2 regions of the Vescimonas coprocola genome follow, and region 2 is predicted to be linked to the other one. Evidence: riboswitches for the same ligand, from Rfam matches in the RefSeq annotation. Region 2 holds a riboswitch; the other holds the start of a gene.
The links. Region 2 has a riboswitch for glycine ahead of KJS28_RS02930 (alanine/glycine:cation symporter family protein). Riboswitches for the same ligand answer to the same signal wherever they lie in the genome.
Positions count from the first base shown of each region.

Region 1: another riboswitch for glycine. It lies ahead of gcvT (glycine cleavage system aminomethyltransferase GcvT); the one in region 2 lies ahead of KJS28_RS02930 (alanine/glycine:cation symporter family protein).

Region 1 is NZ_AP023418.1:2,444,622-2,448,831, reverse strand. It holds gene KJS28_RS11885 (hypothetical protein) at 1-138, opposite strand, end outside; gene KJS28_RS11880 (hypothetical protein) at 131-835, opposite strand; glycine riboswitch at 1,201-1,281, shown strand; gene gcvT (glycine cleavage system aminomethyltransferase GcvT) at 1,550-4,195, shown strand.
Region 2 is NZ_AP023418.1:585,183-589,392, forward strand. It holds gene nrdD (anaerobic ribonucleoside-triphosphate reductase) at 1-812, opposite strand, end outside; gene yqeC (selenium cofactor biosynthesis protein YqeC) at 1,137-1,796, shown strand; glycine riboswitch at 1,912-2,003, shown strand; gene KJS28_RS02930 (alanine/glycine:cation symporter family protein) at 2,097-3,464, shown strand; gene alr (alanine racemase) at 3,585-4,210, shown strand, end outside.

The DNA.
Region 1 (4,210 bases), 690 kb from region 2:
GCCGGTGGCAAAGGTGTTGTCCCGGACGGAAATCATGGAATAGGCCAGTGCCACGGTGGTGACCACCAGACACACCGCCAGCACGATCACCGCAACGATGCCGCCGGTTAGACGGCTGCGGGTCTTACGCTCAGTCATGGGACACCTCCCTGCGGCGACGCAGCAGCACCGTCAGTGCCGCACCGGACACCAGCACCGCCGCTCCCCAGAGCAGGGGCTGCATGGTGTCGCCGGTAGGGGGAGCCAACTCCTCGCTATCCGCCACCCACCAGTAAAAGTCCGCTACCAGCTGCTGATACATATAGGGATTGCCGACGCTGGTATCCAGATACGCCGTCAGCTGATAGTCCAGCGTATCGCTGCCGGCCGGCAGCGGGGTATCCACTGCGGCGGGCATCTCGGCCATCAGGCCGTCATACACCACACTACCGCCCACGGACACCCGCAGCTTCAGCACCTCCGCCAGCTTCTCATAGCCGGGGCGCACCTCCGCCCGGAAGTGGACGGTGACGTCGCCCTTGTGATCTACCTGCACGCAGTCGTTCTGGGTCTCGGCATCGCCGGGGAACATATTGGTCACGGAGAACTCCCGGTTATACTCCGGGCTGCGGTCATACAGCCGGATGGTGACCTTGCCGGTCCGGGCCGCTGTGGGAACGGGTGCGCCGGCGGGCTGCGCCGCCGTCTGGATGCCGTTGCCGGGGGCCTCTGCCGCCCGGCCTGCCTGCCGCCCGTAATACCGCACGGCACACAGCGCCGCAAGGCTCAGCGCCAACAGGATCGCCAGCACAACGATCAGCCGCTTCACCGTGCTGCTTCGAATGGGTTGCCGCACCTGTAACACCTCCTGCTTCCTTCCAAAACTCATATGGCACATATAGACTCTCTGGCTCGCCCTTGCCACAACCAATGGTGGTTTTTCGGCAAATCTCAGCGGCCGGAGAGCCTTTGCCCTTCGACATTTCGTCTTGCTAATTGTCAGGTCCATGAGAGATACTACCACGTTTCCCGCCTTTTTGCAACAGGGTTTTGCCGATTTGTGCAAAATTCTAGTTAATTTCATATGTTCTTTGCGTTCATGCGGCATATATGTCTCTTTCAAAAATTCCCCCATGCTTTTACCCCGCCGGGCGGCATAATTTTCTTGACAACCACCGCCGCAAAATGGTAGCCTATGGGTGACAAGCAAACAGAGTTCGGATGACTGGTCCGGGAGAGACCGCTGCGGCGGCGCCGAAGGGGAATGCAGAAGCTCTCAGGCAAAAGGGTCGGACCACGACGATACTCCGAAGAGTGCGGCCTGTCCGCACGCCGAAGGTGCAACCCGCTCCGGCGGGGAATCTCTCAGGTACAAAAACGGAGGCGCAAAACTGCCGAAAGCGGTTTTGCGCCTTTTTGTGCGTCCAAAACCTTTCCGGAACGTGTCCAAGGCACCGCCAAGACCTGTCCGCGATGCGTCCGGAATGTGTCCAGCGACTGGACAAACGAAGCAAACGGAGCAAAACAAGCGGAACAAACAACGGAACAAACATGATAAGGAGGAAGGAACATGAGCGAACTCAAACGCACCCAGCTGTACGAGACCCATGTGGCGGCCGGTGCCTCCATGGTGGATTTCGGCGGATGGGAAATGCCCGTCCAGTATCCCACGGGAATCGTGGCGGAGCATCTGTACACCCGGCACTTCTGCAGCCTGTTCGATGTGTCCCACATGGGGCGGCTGCTGATCGAGGGGCCGGAGCGGCTGGCATTTTTGCAGCACGTCCTGTCCAGCAACGTGGCGGGTCTGGATCTGAACATGGCCCAGTACTGCATCCTGCCGGACGAGGACGGCGGAGCCGTGGACGATGCGTACCTCTATCGCTTCGAGGAGGAGCGATTCCTGCTGGTGGTGAACGCCGCCAACACGGAGAAGGATCTGATGCATCTGCGCTCCGTGGTGAAGGACTACGACTGCACCATCACGGACATCACCTCCCGGTGGGCCTCCATCGCCGTGCAAGGCCCCAAGTCCAAGGATCTGCTGACCACCCTCTCCGGCGGGGTACAGGTGACGGAGCCGATGAAGAACGCCCTGAACACTCTGACCTTCGAGGGTCATGAGGTGAAGGTGGCCAAGACCGGCTACACCGGCGAGCCTCTGGGCTACGAGGTCTACTGCCGCAGCGAGGACGCTGCGTGGCTGTGGAACCGGCTGGTGGAGCTGGGCGCCCGGCCCGCCGGTCTGGGCGCACGGGACACCCTCCGCATGGAGGCGGGCTTCCCCCTGTACGGCCATGAGATGGGCGTGGATCCCGACGGGCAGAGGATACCCATTTTCGCCGTGCCGCTGGCCAAGTTCGCCGTGAGCTTTGCGCCTCAGAAGGGGGAGTTCATCGGCCGCAAGGCACTGGAGCAGCAGTTTGACGCCTTCCGGCGCATCATGAACCGGGATTTCTCCGACTGCACCGCCCTGCCCCGCCGTATTCTGCCCATCGCCCTGCTGGACCGGGGCGTCATGCGGGCCGGAATGGCGGTATACCGGGGAGAGAAGCAGGTGGGCTGGGTCACCAGCGGCACCATGGTCCCCTACTACGTTGCTGAGGGCGAGGGACTGGAGACGGTCATCACCCAGGAGACCGCCAAGCGGGCCATCGGCCTGTGCTATGTAGACAGCGACGTTCTGACGGACGACGTGGTGGAGGTGGACATCCGGGGCCGCCGGCTGAAGGCCGTGATCCCCGCCCGTCACATGAGCGTGGGGGCTCCGCCCTATGCCCGCCCTTTGTTGTACCGGCGGCCGGAGGACGAGGTGTCTCAGCCCGCCGACCGGGCCGCCAAGGCGCTGGAGCTGCTGCATCTGGCGCAGGATAACCACCAGTGGCGCCAGCGCCAGTGCATCAACCTCATCCCTTCGGAGAACACCCCCAGCCGGGCGGTGCAGCTGCTGGCGGCCAGCGATCCCTCCTGCCGGTACGCTGAGCACAAGAAGATCATCTCCTTCTATGATAAGGATGTATTCTACTATCAGGGCACCAAGTTCATCGACACCGTGGAGCAGCTGCTGGCGGAGCAGATGCGCCAGTATCTGGGCTGCACCCAGGTGGAGACCCGTGTCATCAGCGGGCAGATGAGCAATATGGCTACCTTCTCCGCCCTGATGGACTGGAAGAACCGTCTGGACCGCAAGCACACCCCCCAGCGGCTGGGCTATGTGCTGAACAACCACATCATCCGGGGCGGCCACCTGTCGGCCCAGCCCATGGGCGCTCTGAAGGACTACATCGCCGTGGATCCGGTGACCGAGCGCACCGCCGTGGTGAACTTCCCCGTGTGCCGGGACGATCTGTTCCGCATCGACGTGGAGGAGACCAAGAAGGTCATCGACCGCTACCGTCCGGAGCTTATCATCTTCGGCAAGAGCATGGTGCTGCGCCGGGAGCCGGTGGCGGAGATCCGCCGCTTCGTCACGGAGCAGAATATCCCCACCACCATCATGTACGACATGGCCCATGTGCTGGGTCTGGTGGGTGACCACTTCCAGAAGCCCTTTGAGGAGGGCGCTGAGATCGTCACCGGCTCCACCCACAAGACCTTCTTCGGCCCCCAGCGGGGCGTCATCGGCGTCAACTATCGCCGGGAGGATCTGAAGTGGGGGCTGTGGGAGACCATCCAGTCCCGTGCCTTCCCCGGCAGCGTCTCCAACCACCATCTGGGGACCCAGCTGGGCCTGCTGATGGCGGCCTATGAGATGAACTATTTCAAGGACAGCTATCAGAAGGCCGTCATTGACAACGCCAAGTACTTTGCCAAGGCCCTCCATGAGGCGGGTCTCCACGTGCTGGGCGATCCCGCCATCGGCTACACCGAAACCCATCAGGTGCTGGTGGACGTGGGCTACGGCACCGGCCCGGAGGTAGCCGAGCGGCTGGAGGAGAACAACATCATCGTCAACTATCAGGCCACCCCCGACGAGGAGGGCTTCACCGCCTCCGGTGCTCTGCGGATGGGCGTCAGCGAAATGACCCGGTTTGGCTTCGGCCAGACGGAGTTCACGGAGCTGGCCGGTCTGATGGCGGACTGCATCCTGCGGGGAAAGGACGTAGGGCAGGAGGTTTCCCGTCTCCGCAGCCGCTACACCACCATGCACTACTGCTTCGACGGCCCGGAGTTCCAGACGGCGCTGGAGCAGTTCATGGGCCAGATCGGCTTCTGATCCCGGCGGAACACG
Region 2 (4,210 bases):
TCCCGCAGGCGGGTCTCCACCAGCTCGTGGATCTTCTCCTCACCGGGGTCAAAGCCGATGGAGTCCATCTCCGCCTGAACGATCTTGCGGATCTTCTGGCGGCTGACCTCCACGAAGGGGGCCAGATGGGTCAGGCTGATGGACTGGCCGCCATACTGGTTGCTGGCCACCTGGGCCACGATCTGGGTGGCGATGTTGCAGGCGGTGGCGAAGCTGTGGGGCCGCTCGATGAGGGTACCGGTGATGACGGTGCCGTTTTGCAGCATATCCTCCAGATTCACCAGATCGCAGTTGTGCATATGCTGGGCATAATAATCCGTGTCGTGGAAGTGGATGATGCCCTCCTCGTGGGCCTCCACGATCTCACGGGGCAGCAGCAGGCGGTTGGTGATGTCACGGCTCACCTCGCCGGCCATGTAGTCCCGCTGGGTGGAGTTCACCACCGGGTTCTTATTGGAGTTCTCCTGCTTGGCCTCCTCGTTGTTGCACTCGATGAGGGAGAGAATCTTGTCGTCGGTGGTGTTGGAGCGGCGCACCAGAGAGCGGGTGTAGCGGTAGGTGATGTAGTGCTTGGCCACCTCAAAGGCCCCATGGGCCATGATGTGGTGCTCCACCATGTCCTGAATTTCCTCCACGGTGGCGGCACGGTTCATTTTCTGACATTGCAGCTCCACGGACTCAGCGATGCGGCGGATCTGCACCGGGGTCATGCGGTCGGCCTCGTCCACGTCCTCGTTGGCCTTGGTGATGGCCACAATGATCTTGGTGATGTCAAAGGCCACCTCGGAGCCGTTGCGCTTGATGATTTTCATTCTTTCTCCTCCTTGCCGTATGAAAAGTCGCCACAGGGCGGCTATGAATGCGAACACTGATATCATACACTATATATGGTGGTGATGCAAGGGGGAGAGCCAAAATATAGACGAAAACCAGCACCAAAAATCCAGAGAGAAATTTGTCAATACTTCACAATCGACACAAGATAAGGGATATTACAGAGAAAAGAAAGCACAAAATATAGTGATCCTGCGGAAAAACGCCGGGGAAGCGGGAGGATTTTCACAGAAGGGGCCTCGTTTTTTTCAGGAAAGTGTGGTATATTGGGAAAAACGGATACGAAAGGGGCGGATCACGGGATGGAACTGCGGGAACTGCTGGAGATCGGGCCGGGACTGACGGCGCTTATCGGCGGCGGCGGCAAGACCACGCTGATGTATCATCTGGCGTCGGAGCTGCGGCAGCAGGGGACGGTGCTGGTGTGTACCACCACCAAGATATGGCCCCCGGCGCACCTGAGGGTCTGCACGGAGGAGGGGACGCTGCGGGAGGAGCTGCGCCGCCGGGGCATCGCTTGTACCGGGACGCCTACGGAACAGGGGAAGCTGACGGCCCCGGCCATAGATAACTGGGAGACCATGGCGGATTTCGTGCTGGTGGAGGCGGACGGCTCGGCGGGGCGGCCCTTCAAGGCCCATACCGACTGGGAGCCGGTGCTGCCGGAGGAACGGCAGGCAACGGTCCTGGTGATGGGGGCTGACGGCTTCGGCAAGCCCATCAGTCGCATGGCCCATCGGCCGGAGCTGTATGCCCGGCTGGCGGGCGCCACGGAGGATCAGGAGGTAACGCCGGAGCTGGCGGCCCGTGTGGTGCGTCTGGAGGGCCTCCACGACCGGGTGTTTCTGAATCAGGTGGACCGGGCGGAGGAGTGGCCGCTGGCCCGGCGGCTGGCAGCGGTGCTGGACTGTCCCGTAACGGCAGGGACCCTGCGGGAGGGCCGGTGGCAGCGACTGAAGTGATGACGGGAAAAATTTTTGCAGATAGGGCTTGTATCCGCCGGCCATCTGTGGTATAGTACCTCCAACAAAAACATATGCCCCCAAGAAACGGACAGAATCCAAGGAAACTGGCCGGGGAGGGGACTCTGGAGAAACTCACGACAGTGAGTGCCGAAGGTGCAAGGCCCGCGGGCCGAATCTCTCAGGCAAAAGGACAGAGCGACCGGGCCGCCCGCAGGGCGGCGAGCGGTGGTTTCTCCGGAGTCGCTGGCACAGGCCGGCGGCTCCTTTTTTCGCAGAGGGGCAGGGAGGAGACACATTATGGAAGCGGTATTGCAGGTGGTACAGCGCATCAACTTTTATCTGTCGGATTATATTCTGGTGTTCCTGCTCATCGGTACGGGTCTGTATTTCTCCGTCCGCACCCGATTTGTGCAGGTACGGTGCTTCGGTGAGGGGATGCGGGCGGTGTTCGGGGAGTTCAATATGCAGGGCGGCAGGCAGAAGGGGGGCCTGTCCTCCTTTCAGGCCCTGACCACCGCCATCGCCGCTCAGGTGGGTACCGGCAACATCATTGGCGCCTGCGGTGCCATCCTGCTGGGCGGGCCGGGGGCCATCTTCTGGATGTGGATCATCGCCTTTTTCGGCATGGCCACCATCTACGCCGAGGCGGTGCTGGCGCAGGAGACCCGCCGGGTGGCCGAGGACGGCAGCGTCAGCGGCGGGCCGGTATACTACATCAAGCGGGCCTTTCCGGGGAGATTCGGTACGTTTTTAGCGGGCTTTTTCGCCGTGGCGCTGATTCTGGCGCTGGGCTTCATGGGGTGCATGGTGCAGTCCAATTCCATCGGGGAGACCTGCGCTGCCGCCTTCGGTGTGCCGTCGTGGGCGGTGGGCATCGCGGTGGCGGTGCTGGCGGTGGTGGTGTTTCTGGGAGGCATCCAGCGCATTGCCGGGGTCACGGAGAAGCTGGTGCCGGTCATGGCGGCGCTGTACCTGCTGGGGGGACTTGTGGTGCTGGTGTGCCGGGTCCGGTACCTGCCGGAGGCGGTGGGGATGATCTTCCGCTACGCCTTCGTCCCCAACGCCATCATCGGCGGCAGCTTGGGCTATGCCCTGAAAATGGCCGTCAGTCAGGGGGTCAAGCGGGGGCTGTTCTCCAATGAGGCGGGCATGGGCTCCACACCTCATGCCCACGCCATGGCCAAGGTGAAGCATCCCCACGAACAGGGCGTGGTGGCCATGACGGGTGTGTTCATCGATACCTTCGTGGTGCTGACCATGACGGCGCTGGTGGTGATCTCCACTTTATATGCCGGAAACGGCATCCTCTCCGCCGGGACAGCGGAGGGCGTCAGCAAGGCCAACATGGCGCAGCTGGCCTTCGGCACGGTGCTGGGCAGCCGGGCAGGCAGTATGTTCGTGGCGGTGTGCCTGCTGTTCTTCGCCTTTTCCACCATCCTCAGCTGGAACTTCTTCGGGCGGCTCAACGTATCGTGGCTGCTGGGGGAGAAGGCCGTGGGGGTGTATTCGGTGCTGGCCATCGGGTTCATCTTTCTGGGCTCGTGCCTGTCCAACGACTTGGTATGGGAGCTGGCGGATCTATTCAACCAGCTGATGGTGCTGCCCAACGTACTGGCGCTGGTGACGCTGGGCGGACTGGTGGCAGCGGCCTGCCGGAGGAAGTAACGGCGGCGGAGACGGGAGACCGTCCCCGCTTTTCGGTGTTCCGCCCATAGACTTTTCCGGCGGGATGTAGTATCATGAGAGGCAAGATATCTGGCCCTGCGGGGCAGAGGAGGAACGAACATGGAATCCACACTGAGGCGCACCTGGGCGGAGATCGATCTGGATGCGCTGGCGCATAATTATCAAACACTGCGGCGGCGGACGGGGACAAGGTTCGTGGGCGTGGTGAAAGCGGATGCTTACGGCCACGGGTCGGTGCAGGTGTCCCGAGTGCTGGAGGAGCTGGGGGCGGACTATCTGGCGGTGTCCAGTCTGGACGAGGCCATGGAGCTGCGGGCCGGGGGCATCACCATGCCCATCCTGATTCTGGGCCACACACCGCCGGAGCGGGTGGAGGAGCTGCTGCGCTACCACATCACGCAGGCGGTGACCTGCGAAGCCAAGGCACTGGAGTACAGCGCCGAGGCGGTGCGCTGCGGCGGCACGCTGAAGATCCACATCAAGGTGGACACCGGGATGTCCCGGCTGGGCTTCCTGTGCGGAGGCGATCACTTTGAGACAGGGGTGGCGGGCATCTGTGCTGCCTGCACCCTGCCGGGACTGGAGGCGGAGGGTATCTTCACCCATTTCGCTGTGTCCGATGAGGCGGATACAGAGAGCGACGCCTATACACGGGAGCAGTTCGACCTGTTCTGCCGGGTCATCGGGGCGGTGGAGCAGCGGCTGGGACGGAGGTTCCCCCTGCG